Regions from separate parts of the Vogesella sp. genome, predicted to be linked through region 3. Evidence: predicted binding sites of a transcription regulator. Region 3 holds the regulator's gene; each other region holds the start of a gene.

Region 1 (4,392 bases), on a different contig from region 3:
GCTGGTGGCACCGCTGGTGCCGCTGCTGCGCGCCGTGGTGCCGCCCTTGCTGGGCCTGCTGGCCTTTCTGTTGCTGTGGACGCTGGTGTCGCAGCTGAGCAAGGGCAGCTTGCCCGGCCCGGTCAGCACCTGGGCCTCGGCACGCGAACTGTTTGCCGACCCGTTCTACCAGAACGGCCCCAACGACCAGGGCATAGGCTGGAACATCCTGATGTCGCTGGGCCGTGTCGGCGCCGGTTTCGGCATGGCGGCGCTGGTGGGCATTCCGCTGGGCTTCATGATCGGCCGCTTCGATTTTCTGGCGCGCATGACGGCGCCGGTGATCAGCCTGCTGCGCCCGGTCAGCCCACTGGCTTGGCTGCCGATCGGCCTGCTGGTGTTCAAGGCCGCCAGCCCGGCGTCGATCTGGGTGATCTTCATCTCCAGCATCTGGCCGATGATCCTCAACACCGCCGCCGGCGTACGCGCCGTACCGCAGGACTACCTGAACGTGGCGCGCGTGCTGCGGCTGTCGGAATGGAAGGTATTTACCGTTATCCTGCTGCCGGCCACGCTGCCGCATATGCTGACCGGCGTGCGGCTGGCGGTGGGCACGGCCTGGCTGGTGATCGTGGCCGCCGAAATGCTCACCGGCGGCGTAGGGCTGGGCTTCTGGGTGTGGGACGAATGGAACAACCTGAACGTGGAGCACATCCTGATCGCCATCTTCGTGGTGGGGCTGGTGGGCTTGTTGCTGGAACAAGCCCTGGTATGGCTGGCGCGCAAGGCCAGCTTCGGGCAGGAGAACTGACATGGACCGCTTTGTCGAGCTGGAAAACATCCACAAGCACTTTGATACCAAAAAAGGCCGCTTCGTCGCGCTGCAGGACGTCAACCTCACCATCCGCCAGGGCGAGTTCGTGTCGCTGATCGGTCACTCGGGTTGTGGCAAGTCCACGGTGCTCAACATCATCGCCGGCCTGCTGGACCCGAGCGACGGCATTGCGCTGTGCAACGGCCGCGAAATCGACGGCCCCGGCCCCGAGCGCGCAGTAGTGTTCCAGAACCACAGCCTGCTGCCGTGGCTCACTTGCTACGGCAACATCCTGCTGGCGGTGGAACGCGTGTTCGGCAGCAAGGAAAGCAAGGCACAGTTGGCCGCACGCACCGACGCCGCGCTGGCGCTGGTGGGCCTGCAGCACGCCCGCGACAAGCACCCGCACGAGATCTCCGGCGGCATGAAGCAGCGGGTGGGCATTGCCCGGGCGCTGGCGATGGAGCCCAAGGTGCTGCTGATGGACGAGCCGTTCGGCGCGCTGGACGCACTGACCCGCGCCAACCTGCAGGACGAGATGGTGAAGATCGTCGACAAGACCGGCAGCACGGTGGTGATGGTGACGCACGACGTGGACGAGGCGGTGCTGCTGTCCGACCGTATCGTGATGATGACCAACGGCCCGGCCGCCACCGTGGGCGACATCCTGCACGTCGACCTGCCACGGCCACGCAACCGGCTGGCACTGGCCAGCGACCCGGCCTACCACGCCTGCCGCAGCGCGGTGCTGGACTTCTTGTATCAGAAGCACAAGCGGGAAGCGGCCTAGCCGGTAATAGTTTGCCCCGCCAAGCGCGTTGATACCGGGCCCCGTGTCTAATGCCAGTCAGTTAGCGCTGACTGGCGTTTTTTGGTTAGGGATTAAAGTACGCTAGTGTGTGTCCGCGATGCGGACGCATGCTTACATGCCGGTTCCGCCCGGCAAACGGGAAAGGGGGCGGATTGCCGCCCCCTTTTCTATCGCTGAGCGAATCAAAGATTCGCACGCAGACCCCGCAACCCGGGGCTGCTCGAAACCCCGTTCAAGATGGCACGCCCCAGGCGCCGCCGAACTCGCATCGCTGAGCAAATCAAAGATTTGCACGCAGATCTCTAACGGCTCGGGGCTCAAACAAATCGGCGTCTTGCGCGTGCGAATCTTCGATTCGCTCAGCACAACCCTGGGGCACACCATTTTGACCGGCTCGCGCCAACGGGATGGGGCGCTTCACTCACGTACTGCTACGCGAAAACCAAGCACATTCGCTTAACTGACTGGTATTAGGCCCTGTGCCCGGTTTTTTCATTGGCGTGTCTGGCTGCGCCGCCTCGGGGCAAGCAGGGCCGCATGCCGCAAACTGGTGCGGCCGTGCACCAGCCACAGGCCAGGTTGGCCGCAAAAGCGGCGGAAACGGACCTGTCAGGCTGGCACGGCAGTTGCTGTAGCAATAATACGCAAAGGTCTCTTGCGCCAATGGCGGCGCAGGAGCGGGACAAGGAAGTCCGCTGCCGTGGGGGTGCCCACGGTAGCGGGCTTTTTTTTTGGCCTGTGCCGCAGCAAAGCCGCGGTGGCGCAGCCGGCTGGAAAGGACGCAACAATGGACAAACCCAAACTGGTCATGGTGGGCAACGGCATGGCCGGCGTGCGCACGCTGGAAGAGCTGCTGCGGCTGGCGCCCGACGCCTACGACATCACCGTGTTCGGCGCCGAGCCGCACCCCAACTACAACCGCATCATGCTGTCACCGGTGCTGACCGGCGAACAGACGCTGCCCGACATCGTGCTGAACGATCTGGACTGGTACGCCGGGCACGGCATCACGCTGCATCTGGGCCAGCCGGTGACGGCCATCGACCGCGCCCGTCGTGTGGTGCACGCTGCCGACGGCCACAGCGTGCCGTACGACCGGCTGCTGCTGGCCACCGGCTCCAGCCCGTTCATCCTGCCGCTGCCGGGCAAAGACCTGCCCGGCGTGGTGACCTTCCGCGATATTGCCGACGTGGAAACCATGATCGCCGCTGCGGCCAACCATCGCCACGCGGTGGTGATCGGCGGCGGCCTGCTGGGGCTGGAAGCCGCCAACGGCCTGCTGGCGCGCGGCATGCAGGTAACGGTAGTGCACCTGGGCGAATGGCTGCTCGATCGCCAGCTGGACCGCACGGCGGCCAACTTGCTGCAACAAAGCCTGGAAGCCAAAGGCCTGCGCTTTTTGCTGCAAACGCAGACCGCCGCACTGGTGGCCGGCGCCGACGGCCGCGTGGCCGAGGTGCAGTTCCGCGACGGCAGCAGCGTGCCGGCCGAGCTGGTGGTGATGGCGGTAGGCATCCGCCCCAACTACGCACTGGCCGAAGCCAGCGGCCTGTACTGCGACCGCGGCGTGGTGGTGAACGACCACCTGCAAACCTTCGACCCGCGCATCTACGCCGTGGGCGAGTGCGTCAGCCACCGTGGTGTCAGCTACGGCCTGGTGGCGCCGTTGTTCGACATGGCCAAGGTGGCGGCCAACCATCTGGCGCGTTTCGGCATTGCCCGCTACGTACCGGCGGCCACCAGTACCAAGCTGAAGGTCACCGGCATGGACGTGTTTTCGGCCGGCGATTTCATGGGCGGCGACGGCTGCGAGGACATCACGCTGTCCGACCCGGTGGGCGGCATCTACAAGCGGCTGGTGGTGAAGGACGACAAGCTGGTCGGCGCCTGCCTGTTTGGTGATACCGCCGACGGCGCCTGGTACTTCCGCCTGATCCGCGAGCAGCAGCCGGTACACGCCATCCGCGAACAACTGATGCTGGGCGAGGGCGCGGTGGGCGACACCGGCCACCAGGGCCAGAACCGTGCCGCCGGCCTGCCGGACGACGCCGAAGTATGCGGCTGCAACGGCGTGTGCAAAGGCACCATCGTCAAGGCCATCCAGGAAAAAGGCCTGTTTACCGTGGACGACGTGAAGAAGCACACCAAGGCGGCCAGCTCCTGCGGCTCGTGCAGCGGGCTGGTGGAGCAGATCCTGATCAGCTGCGTCGGCGGTGCCGCCGACGTGAAGCCCAAGTCGGAAAAGCCGGTCTGCGGCTGCAGCGACATCACCCACGGCCAGCTGCGCCAGGCCATCCGCGACCAGCACCTGACCAGCCTGGCCGACACCTTCCGCGTACTGGGCTGGCGCAGTCCGGACGGCTGTGCCACGTGCCGCCCGGCGGTGAACTACTACCTGATTTCCAGCTGGCCCGGCGAGGCGCGCGACGACCCGCAGGCGCGCTTCATCAACGAGCGCGTGCACGCCAACATCCAGAAGGATGGCACCTACTCGGTGGTGCCGCGCATGTGGGGCGGCGTCACCAACCCGGCCGAATTGCGGCGTATTGCCGACGTGGCCGACAAGTACGCCATTCCGTTGGTGAAGGTGACCGGCGGCCAGCGCATCGACCTGCTGGGCGTCAAGAAGGAAGACCTGCCGGCGGTGTGGCGCGAGCTGGACATGCCGTCCGGCCACGCCTACGGCAAGAGCCTGCGCACGGTGAAAACCTGCGTCGGCAGCGAGTTCTGCCGCTTTGGCACCCAGGATTCCACCCAGATGGGCATCGATCTGGAAAAAGACCTGTTC
Region 2 (4,392 bases), on a different contig from region 3:
CCACCACCGCCCAGCGGCACCACCAGCCGCTCTTGCAGCACGCGCAGTAGCCGCGCCTGCAGGCTCATCGGCATGTCGCCGATCTCATCCAGAAACAGCACGCCGCCGTCGGCCTCGCGCAGACGGCCACGGGCGCCCTGACGCCGGGCGCCGGTAAAGGCGCCTTCTTCGTAGCCGAACAGTTCCGATTCGATCAGCCCCTCCGGGATGGCGGCGCAGTTCACCGCCACCAGTGGCGCGGCGGCGCGGCTGCTGGCTGCGTGCAGCGCCTGCACGAAGCGTTCCTTGCCGGCGCCGGTTTCCCCCAGTACCAGCACCGGGATGTCGGCTTCCAGCAGGCGGCGGGCGGTGTCCAGCATGCCGGCGGGCAGCGCCAGGTCCTGCTTGCGGCCAACCTTGTCATGGCTATTTTCGGCGTGTGGCGCACTGGCCGGGCGCCGGGCGGCGCGTGCTGCCGGCTCGCTGTGCAGCAGGGAGGGGCGCTCGCTCAAGGATGGCAGCCGCGGCGGCAGCAGGCTGGCCGAGTACAGCCGCCCGCCGTGGCGCAGCGAGGCGATGCCGCTGCCGTGGCGGCTGAGCCAGTGTTCCAGGCTGAGGCCGGACAGCCCGGCAAAACGGGTCTGCCCCAGGCAATGCCAGTCCAGCCCCAGTGCGGCCAACGCGGCACGGTTGGCCGCACGCAGCACGCCGTCGTCGTCAAACGCCAGCCGCGCGCAGCGTGGCGTAGCCAGTGTGGCCGGGTCGGGGGCAAAGCGCAGCTCGTGCAGGCTGCGGCTGTGTTCGTCGAACAGCCGTTGTTCGATATGGCGCACCGCCGTCATCACCTGCAGCTGTTGCGCCTCGCCCAGCTTGCGCGGCAGGCCGGATACGTCCAGTGCGCCCAGTAGGCGGCCTTGCGGGTCGAGGATGGTGCTGGCGGTACACGACAGCTGGCGGTTGCGCTCCAGATAGTGTTCGCTGCCGCGTACGCGCACGGCGTTGCCGGTGACCAGCGCGGTGCCGATGGCGTTGGTGCCCCGTACGTCTTCGCGCCAGTCCATGCCGGGCAGCAGCGCTACCCGTTCGGCGCGGTCCAGAAACGCCGGGTGGCCCATCTGGTTGAGGATGACGCCGTCGGCGTCGGCCACGATCACCACGTGGCCATCGTCCACCACGCTGTCGAACAGCGCGTCGATGGCCGGCTTGGCCAGCTGCAGCCAGTCGGCGCTGGCCTGCTGCCGTTGCTGCAACGTGTTCGGGTCCAGCCGCTCGGGTTGCCGTAGCCGCCCCGCCGGCAGGCCCAGGCCCAGGCAGCGTCGCCACGAGTGCAGGATAGGCTGCGGCACGCTGTTTTCCGGTACATCGCCACCGTCGAAAAAGCGGCGCCGTACTTCGGCCAAGGGCAGGCTGGACATGGGGTTCTCCACGGTGTGTCACTGTATCGATACAACTGTAGCAGGCTGACACAGCCAGGTGCGCCGCAGCGGCCCGAAGTGTGCCGCGCCGCAGCGGCGAAAGTACGCTCAAAAAAAGCCGTGATTTTTGCGATGCAACATGCATGCACCAGAAGGCAGCATCGATAAGGGCAACGGCCTGGTTGCGCTGCAGCATGGCAACGGGCTGGCACGCGGGATGCACTGTGGCATTTACACCCGGCGAGGTGACACCAACACAACAGGAGATACAGAGATGAGCATCATTACCCCGGCACAGTACGGTCTGAACCTGAAAACCCGTTACGACAACTACATCAACGGCCAGTGGGTGGCACCGGTTGCCGGCCGCTACTTCGAGAACGTGACGCCGGTGACCGGCCAGGTGATCTGCGAGGTGGCGCGCTCCGACGCCGCCGACGTGGAGCTGGCGCTGGACGCCGCGCACGCCGCCAAAACCGCGTGGGGCAAGACCAGCGTGGCCCAGCGCGCGCTGATCCTGCACCGCATTGCCGACCGCATGGAACAGCACCTGGCCACGCTGGCCACGGTAGAAACCTTCGACAACGGCAAGCCGATCCGCGAAACCACCCACGCCGACTTGCCGCTGGCCATCGACCATTTCCGCTACTTCGCCGGTTGCATCCGCGCGCAGGAAGGCAGCATCGGCGAGATCGACGCCACCACCGTGGCTTACCACTTCCACGAGCCGCTGGGCGTGGTGGGCCAGATCATCCCGTGGAACTTCCCGCTGCTGATGGCGGCGTGGAAAATCGCCCCGGCCTTGGCCGCCGGTAACTGCATCGTGCTGAAGCCGGCCGAGCAGACCCCGCTGTCGATCCTCGTGCTGATGGAGCTGGTGGGCGACCTGCTGCCGCCGGGCGTGCTGAACGTGGTGAACGGCTTCGGTACCGAGGCCGGCAAGGCGCTGGCCACCAGCAAGCGTATCGCCAAGATCGCCTTTACCGGCTCTACCCCGGTGGGCCGCCTGATCATGAACTACGCCAGCGAAAACCTGATTCCGGTGACGCTGGAGCTGGGCGGCAAGTCGCCCAATATCTTCTTTGGCGACGTGTGCGACAAGGACGACGCCTTCTTCGACAAGGCCATCGAAGGCTTCGTGATGTTTGCGCTGAACCAGGGTGAAGTGTGCACCTGCCCCAGCCGCTCGCTGGTACACGAATCCATCTACGACCGCTTCATGGAACGCGCCCTCAAGCGCGTGGCCGAGATCAAGCAGGGCAACCCGCTGGACCCGTCCACCATGATTGGCGCCCAAGCCTCGCAAGAGCAGATGGACAAGATCCAGAGCTACCTCACCCTGGGCAAACAGGAAGGTGCCACCGTGCTTGCCGGCGGCGAGCGCGCCATGCTGGGCGGCGCGCTGGAGCAGGGTTTCTACATCCAGCCCACCGTATTTGAAGGCCACAACAAGATGCGCATCTTCCAGGAAGAGATCTTTGGCCCGGTACTGTCGGTGACCAAGTTCAAGGACGTGGACGAGGCGCTGCATATCGCCAACGACACCCTGTTCGGTCTGGGCGCCGGCGTGTGGACGCGCAACATCAACACCGCCTTCCACATGGGCCGCCACATCGAAGCCGGTCGCGTGTGGACCAACTGCTACCACGCCTACCCGGCGCACGCCGCCTTCGGTGGTTACAAGCAGTCTGGTATCGGCCGTGAAACCCACAAGATGATGCTGGACCACTACCAGCAAACCAAGAACCTGCTGGTGAGCTACAGCGAGGACAAACTGGGCTTCTTCTAAACCGTACCGGTTGCCGTGGCCTGCCCGCCGCCTGTGGGGCGGGGGCGGGGCACCGGTCACCGCTCTGACACTGCTTCCTCCCCGGCCGGCCATGGTCGCTCGTGGCCGGCGGACTCACTGCCACCTGATGTTGCTCAACATCGGTGGCATTTTTTATAGGGATGATGGGAATTAAATCAGGTTAATCTATAAAACATAACAGCCGCGCCGGGGCCACGCTCTGGTACACGCACTACGTCAACTGATGGAGCACTCATGCTGTTTTTCAATAAAAAGCGACAATCTCCCGCAGAACTCAATGCTACCGACACCCCTGCCGGGCTGATGCACATTGTGCGCACCGATAATCAGGGCTACGACCAGGCCTTGGCGGCCAAGGCCGGCAGCAGCATCCGGCTGGTGTTGGGCTATGTGAACCCCGCGGCCAACCTGGAGCAGGTTGGCCGCAGCGTGGCGCGCCACTTTCCGCAGGCCAAAGTGGTGCTCACTACCACCGCCGGCGAGTTGTGCAGCGCCGGCAGCCAGCAGCCGCTCTATCTGCCGGCCAACGGCCAGTGGCAGAGCATGGTGTTCCAGCTGTTTGACGCGGCACTGGTCAGCGATGTGCACGTAGCGGCTGTGCCGCTGGCCTGCGAAGACATCAAGGCCGGCCAGCCCTCGCTTAGCCACGATAGCCGGCTGGCCAAGCTGAAAGACCAGGTTGGCCGCATCAACCTGCCGTTTGCCATGCGTCACGACGAGGGCTTTGTACTGACGCTGGTGGATGGCCTGTCCAATAGCGAGAGCTACCTGATGGAGGCGCTGTACGAATCCGGCAAGCTGCCCTACCTGTTTGTCGGCGGCTCGGCCGGCGGCCCGCTGGATTTCAGCATGACGCGGCTGTACGACGGCCAGCAGGTACGCGACGGCCACGCGGTGTTTGCCTTCATCAAGCTGGCACCCGCCTACCGCTACGGCATCTTCAAGAGCCAGAACTTTGAAGACACCGGCACCAGCTTCATCATTGCCCAGGCCAGCACCGAGCTGCGCCAGGTGCACTCGGTGATCGACAGCAAGAGTGGCGAGATCCGTAACGTGTTGGACGCGCTGTGCCAGCACTTCCGCTGCCAGCGCAGCGAGCTGGGCGCCAAGCTGCAAAGCCACAGCTTCGGCATCAAGATTGACGACGAAATCTTCGTGCGTTCGGTACTGGCCATCAACGAACAGCAG
Region 3 (4,392 bases):
ACCCGAATACACCATCGAACGGCTGACCGCCACCCGCTTTGATGAACAAGGCCGCCTGCAACAACAACTGGCTACCGGCAAGATGTGGAAGCTGCCGGAGCAAGAACAGGTATACCTGCAACAGATGGACGTGAAGCAGTTTCGTGATGGCCAGCTGGACTACCAGCTGCGCGCCGAGCGTGGCGTGTACAACCGCCGTAATGGCGAAGGCCAGTTCGACGGCAACGTCAATCTGGTACGCCAGGCGCGGGCCGACCAGCGCGCCGTCTACCTGCAAACCGCCACCCTGCAGCTGAACACTCAGACCGGCATTATGCGCAACCAGGCGCCGGTCGCTATAGACGATGGCCTGTCACGCATCCGCTCCAACGGTTTTTACTACAATCACCCGGCTGGACAACTCAAACTGCTGTCCAGCGTAAGGATTACCTATGCACCATAGATTGCTGCTCGCGCTGCTGCTGAGTGCAACCGCCCCCGCTGCGCTAGCCGAAAAGGCAGACAGCAGCAAGCCGATCGAAGTCAATGCCGACAGTGCTGCGCTGGACCAGAAACAGGGCGTCAATGTCTTTGAAGGCAATGTGGTGATTACCCAGGGTACGCTGAGCTTGCGTGCCGACAAAACTGTCACCACCCGTGATGCCAGTGGCCGCCAGAAACTGGTTGCCACCGGCAACCCGGTGCACTTCCGCCAGAAGCTGGACGGCCAGACCGAGTACGTTGATGGCCGTGCCGCACGTGTCGATTACGACTCTGCCAGCAACACTGTCATCCTCACCGGGAAAGCGGTAGTCACCCGCGGCAAAGACATGGTGGCTGGCGAGCTGATCAGCTACAACACCGTGACCGAGGTGTACCAGGTCAAAGGCCAGGGCGCGACCAGCACGGCGCCCAAGGGCAGGGTCACCATTATTCTGCAGCCGCAGGAGAAGCCATGACTCATAGCCGGCTAAGCATCCAGCACCTGAAGAAGACGTTCAAGAAACGTACCGTGGTGCGTGACGTATCGATGGACATCGCCAGCGGCGAGGTTATTGGCCTGCTGGGCCCCAACGGCGCCGGCAAAACCACCAGTTTTTACATGGTGGTTGGCCTCATCGCTGCCGAAGCCGGCGAGATCCTGCTGGATGGCAACACCATTACCCATTTGCCCATCCACAAACGCGCCCGCTTGGGCCTGGGCTACCTGCCGCAGGAAGCGTCGATCTTTCGCAAGATGACGGTAGAAGAAAACATCCAGGCGGTACTGGAAGTCGCCGGCCTGTCCGGCGAAGCACTGGACAAAGAACTGCAGCTGCTGCTGGACGACCTCAATATCGGCCACTTGCGCGAAACTAACGCCATGGCGCTGTCCGGTGGCGAACGTCGCCGCGTGGAAATCGCCCGCGTATTGGCCACCAAGCCGCGCTTCATCCTGCTGGACGAACCATTTGCCGGCGTGGACCCGATAGCCGTAATCGACATCCAGAAAATCATTTCCTTCCTGAAAGAGCGCGGCATCGGCGTGCTGATTACCGACCACAACGTGCGCGAAACACTGCGCATCTGCGACCGTGCCTACATCATCTCCGAAGGCCGCGTACTGGCCTCCGGCTTGCCGGACGAACTGGTCAACAACGAACAGGTTCGCCAGGTTTACCTGGGCGAGCATTTCCACCTGTAAGCGAAATGAAGCAAACCCTCCAGCTCAAAGTCAGCCAGCAACTCACGCTCACCCCGCAACTGCAGCAATCGATCAAGCTGCTGCAGATGTCCACGCTGGAGCTAGCCAGCGAACTGGAACGCTATCTGCTGGACAACCCGCTACTGGAACGCAGCGACGGCAGCGACAGCCCCAATGGCGACGCAGAAGCACCGGTAGCGGAAAGCAGCAATGACACTGCAGAAGACCGTAGCCAGGACAGCATGGAGCTGTCCGACTGGGGCAGCGGCAGTGGCGGTGGCAGCCATGACGGTGACGACGAGTTCGACCCGATACTGAACGCGCCGTGCCGCCCCACCCTGCGCGAACACCTCACCGCGCAAATGGGCGAAACCCAGCTGGGCCGGCGCGACAGCGCGCTGATGGCGCTGCTGATCGACGAGCTGGATGAAGACGGCTACCTGGTTACAACGCTGGAAGACATCGCTGCGGAACTGCCGTTGGAGCTGGATGTCGAGGTAGAAGAGCTGGAAACGCTGCGCAAGCTGATGATGCAGTTCGAGCCCGCCGGCATCGGCAGCCGCCATCTGGGCGAGTTCCTGTTGTTGCAGCTGACAGCACTGCCCGCCAGCACGCCGTCGCTGCCGCTGGCGCGTACGCTGGTGGCCGAACATCTGACGCTGCTGGGCAACCGAGATTATGCCCGCCTGAAAAAACTGCTGGGCCTGGGCGAAGCTGAACTGCGTGCTGCCCACGCCCTGATTGCCACTTTGCGCCCGCGGCCAACCAGCGGTTTTGACCAGGGCGAGACACATTATGTGGCGCCAGACATCCATGTGGTACGGCGCGGCGGACGCTGGGTTGCCCAGCTAAACCGGGCATCGGTGCCAAAACTTCAGGTAAATCAGCTGTATGCAAACATGCTGCAGCAAAAGGATAGCAGTCACAACCTTTCAGGGCAGTTGCAGGAGGCCAGATGGCTGGTAAAAAACATCCAGCAACGGTTTGACACTATCCTGAAAGTGTCGGAATCTATAGTCGAAAGGCAGCAAGCGTTCTTTGAACACGGTGAAGTGGCCATGCGCCCGCTGATCCTGCGCGATATCGCAGACGAGCTGGGATTGCATGAATCCACCATTTCCAGGGTGACGACGCAGAAGTACCTGCTGTGCAGCCGCGGGCTGTTCGAGCTGAAATACTTCTTCGGCAACGCACTGGAAACGGACAGTGGCGGAGAGTGCTCTGCCACCGCCATCAAGGCGCTGATCCGCCAGATCATCGATGCCGAAGACAGCAAGAAGCCGCTGTCGGACAGCGCCATCGCCGACAAGCTCACGGCACAGGGCATACAGGTTGCCAGACGCACTGTCGCCAAGTATCGTGAAGCTATGCAGATTCCGCCAGTTAGCCTTCGCAAGGCCCTATAGCAGTGCCAAAAACACCGGTGCGGCCAGCCCGACCGCACCGCTAACAGAAGGAGTCAGGGTATGAACCTCAAAATTACCGGTCTGCACCTCGAAGTTACCCCATCCATCCGTGAATACATCGAGAGCAAACTCGAACGCATCACCCGCCACGTCGACAATGTGATTGGCATTACGGTGACGCTATCGGTAGATAAACTGGTACAAAAAGCGGAGGTCAATGTGCATCTGGCAGGTAAAGACATCCATGTCGAATCGGAAGAAGCTGACATGTATGCCGCCATCGATACACTGATGGACAAACTGGACCGCCAGGTTCTGAAGTTCAAGGAGAAACAAACCGAGCATCGCGTCAGTGCACAGCAGATCAGTGCCGAACTGTAAGGTGATGCAGTAACTTTAACGGGAGCCAGTGGCTCCCGTTTTGCATTGGTGCACGCGGGCAGGAATTCTATTGCCGGCGATGGGTCTGAAGCCATAACACGTGACATCCCCCACAACGACTGTACCGCACACCCTGCTGCCCTATTGCAAACAGCAGACTCGGCGTAGAATGGCGGACGGTTTTTTCTGGCAAATGCAAATCATGAGCTTGATCGGCAAGATTCTTCCCCAGCAGAACGTGCTGGCCGATGTGGATGTATCCAGCAAGAAGCGCCTGTTCGAACAGGTAGGTTTGTTGGTGGAAAACAGTCACGGTATCGCGCGCAGCGAGATCTTTGACAGCCTGTTTGCCCGCGAGAAGCTGGGCTCCACCGGCCTGGGGCAAGGCGTGGCCATCCCGCACGGGCGGGTCAAGGGTCTGAAAGAAGCCACCGGCGTGTTCATCCGCCTGGCCAGCCCTATCCCGTTCGACGCACCGGACGGCAAACCGGTAAACCTGCTGTTCGTGCTGCTGGTACCGGAACAAGCGACCGACTTGCACTTGCAGGTGCTGTCCGAGCTGGCCCAGCTGTTTTCCAGCCGCAGCCTGCGCGACAAGATGGCAGTATGCGATACCGACACCTTGTACGCCCTGCTGACCGGAAACCCCGCCCATGCCTAATATCAGCGTGCGCCGGCTGTACCAGGACAACAAACACAAGCTCAGCCTGAGCTGGGTTGCCAGCCGTGCCGGGTCGGACAACCTCATTTCCAACGAGGAACAGCGCCCGACACAGGCACTGGTCGGCCACCTGAACTTCATCCACCCCAACCGGGTGCAGGTACTGGGCCTGGCCGAATCCGAATACCTGAACAAACTGGAACAAGCTGCCGCCCGCACCGCACTGGACCAGCTGTTCCACAAAAACATGGCTGTGGTCATCGTGGCCAACGGCCAACCGG

Evidence for each region. The regulator sigma-54, encoded in region 3, starts transcription at its own class of promoters, with help from an activator protein. The targets are predictions, from matches to a motif close to CTGGCACGCTTCATGCTT.
Region 1: the regulator sigma-54 is predicted to act here: its motif matches at 2,219-2,236, upstream of nirB (nitrite reductase large subunit NirB).
Region 2: the regulator sigma-54 is predicted to act here: its motif matches at 1,600-1,617, upstream of adh (aldehyde dehydrogenase).

What each region holds. Positions count from the first base shown of each region.
Region 1 covers NZ_JBKBHK010000012.1:16,114-20,505, forward strand. The annotation lists gene ntrB (nitrate ABC transporter permease) at 1-790, shown strand, start outside; gene ACK4FZ_RS13625 (ABC transporter ATP-binding protein) at 792-1,583, shown strand; gene nirB (nitrite reductase large subunit NirB) at 2,392-4,392, shown strand, end outside.
Region 2 covers NZ_JBKBHK010000013.1:56,732-61,123, forward strand. The annotation lists gene ACK4FZ_RS14220 (sigma-54-dependent Fis family transcriptional regulator) at 1-1,394, opposite strand, end outside; gene adh (aldehyde dehydrogenase) at 1,669-3,183, shown strand; partial or broken gene ACK4FZ_RS14230 (FIST signal transduction protein) at 3,508-4,392, shown strand, end outside.
Region 3 covers NZ_JBKBHK010000005.1:249,217-253,608, forward strand. The annotation lists gene lptC (LPS export ABC transporter periplasmic protein LptC) at 1-442, shown strand, start outside; gene lptA (lipopolysaccharide transport periplasmic protein LptA) at 432-938, shown strand; gene lptB (LPS export ABC transporter ATP-binding protein) at 935-1,663, shown strand; gene ACK4FZ_RS08680 (RNA polymerase factor sigma-54) at 1,669-3,069, shown strand; gene hpf (ribosome hibernation-promoting factor, HPF/YfiA family) at 3,130-3,450, shown strand; gene ptsN (PTS IIA-like nitrogen regulatory protein PtsN) at 3,653-4,111, shown strand; gene hprK (HPr(Ser) kinase/phosphatase) at 4,104-4,392, shown strand, end outside.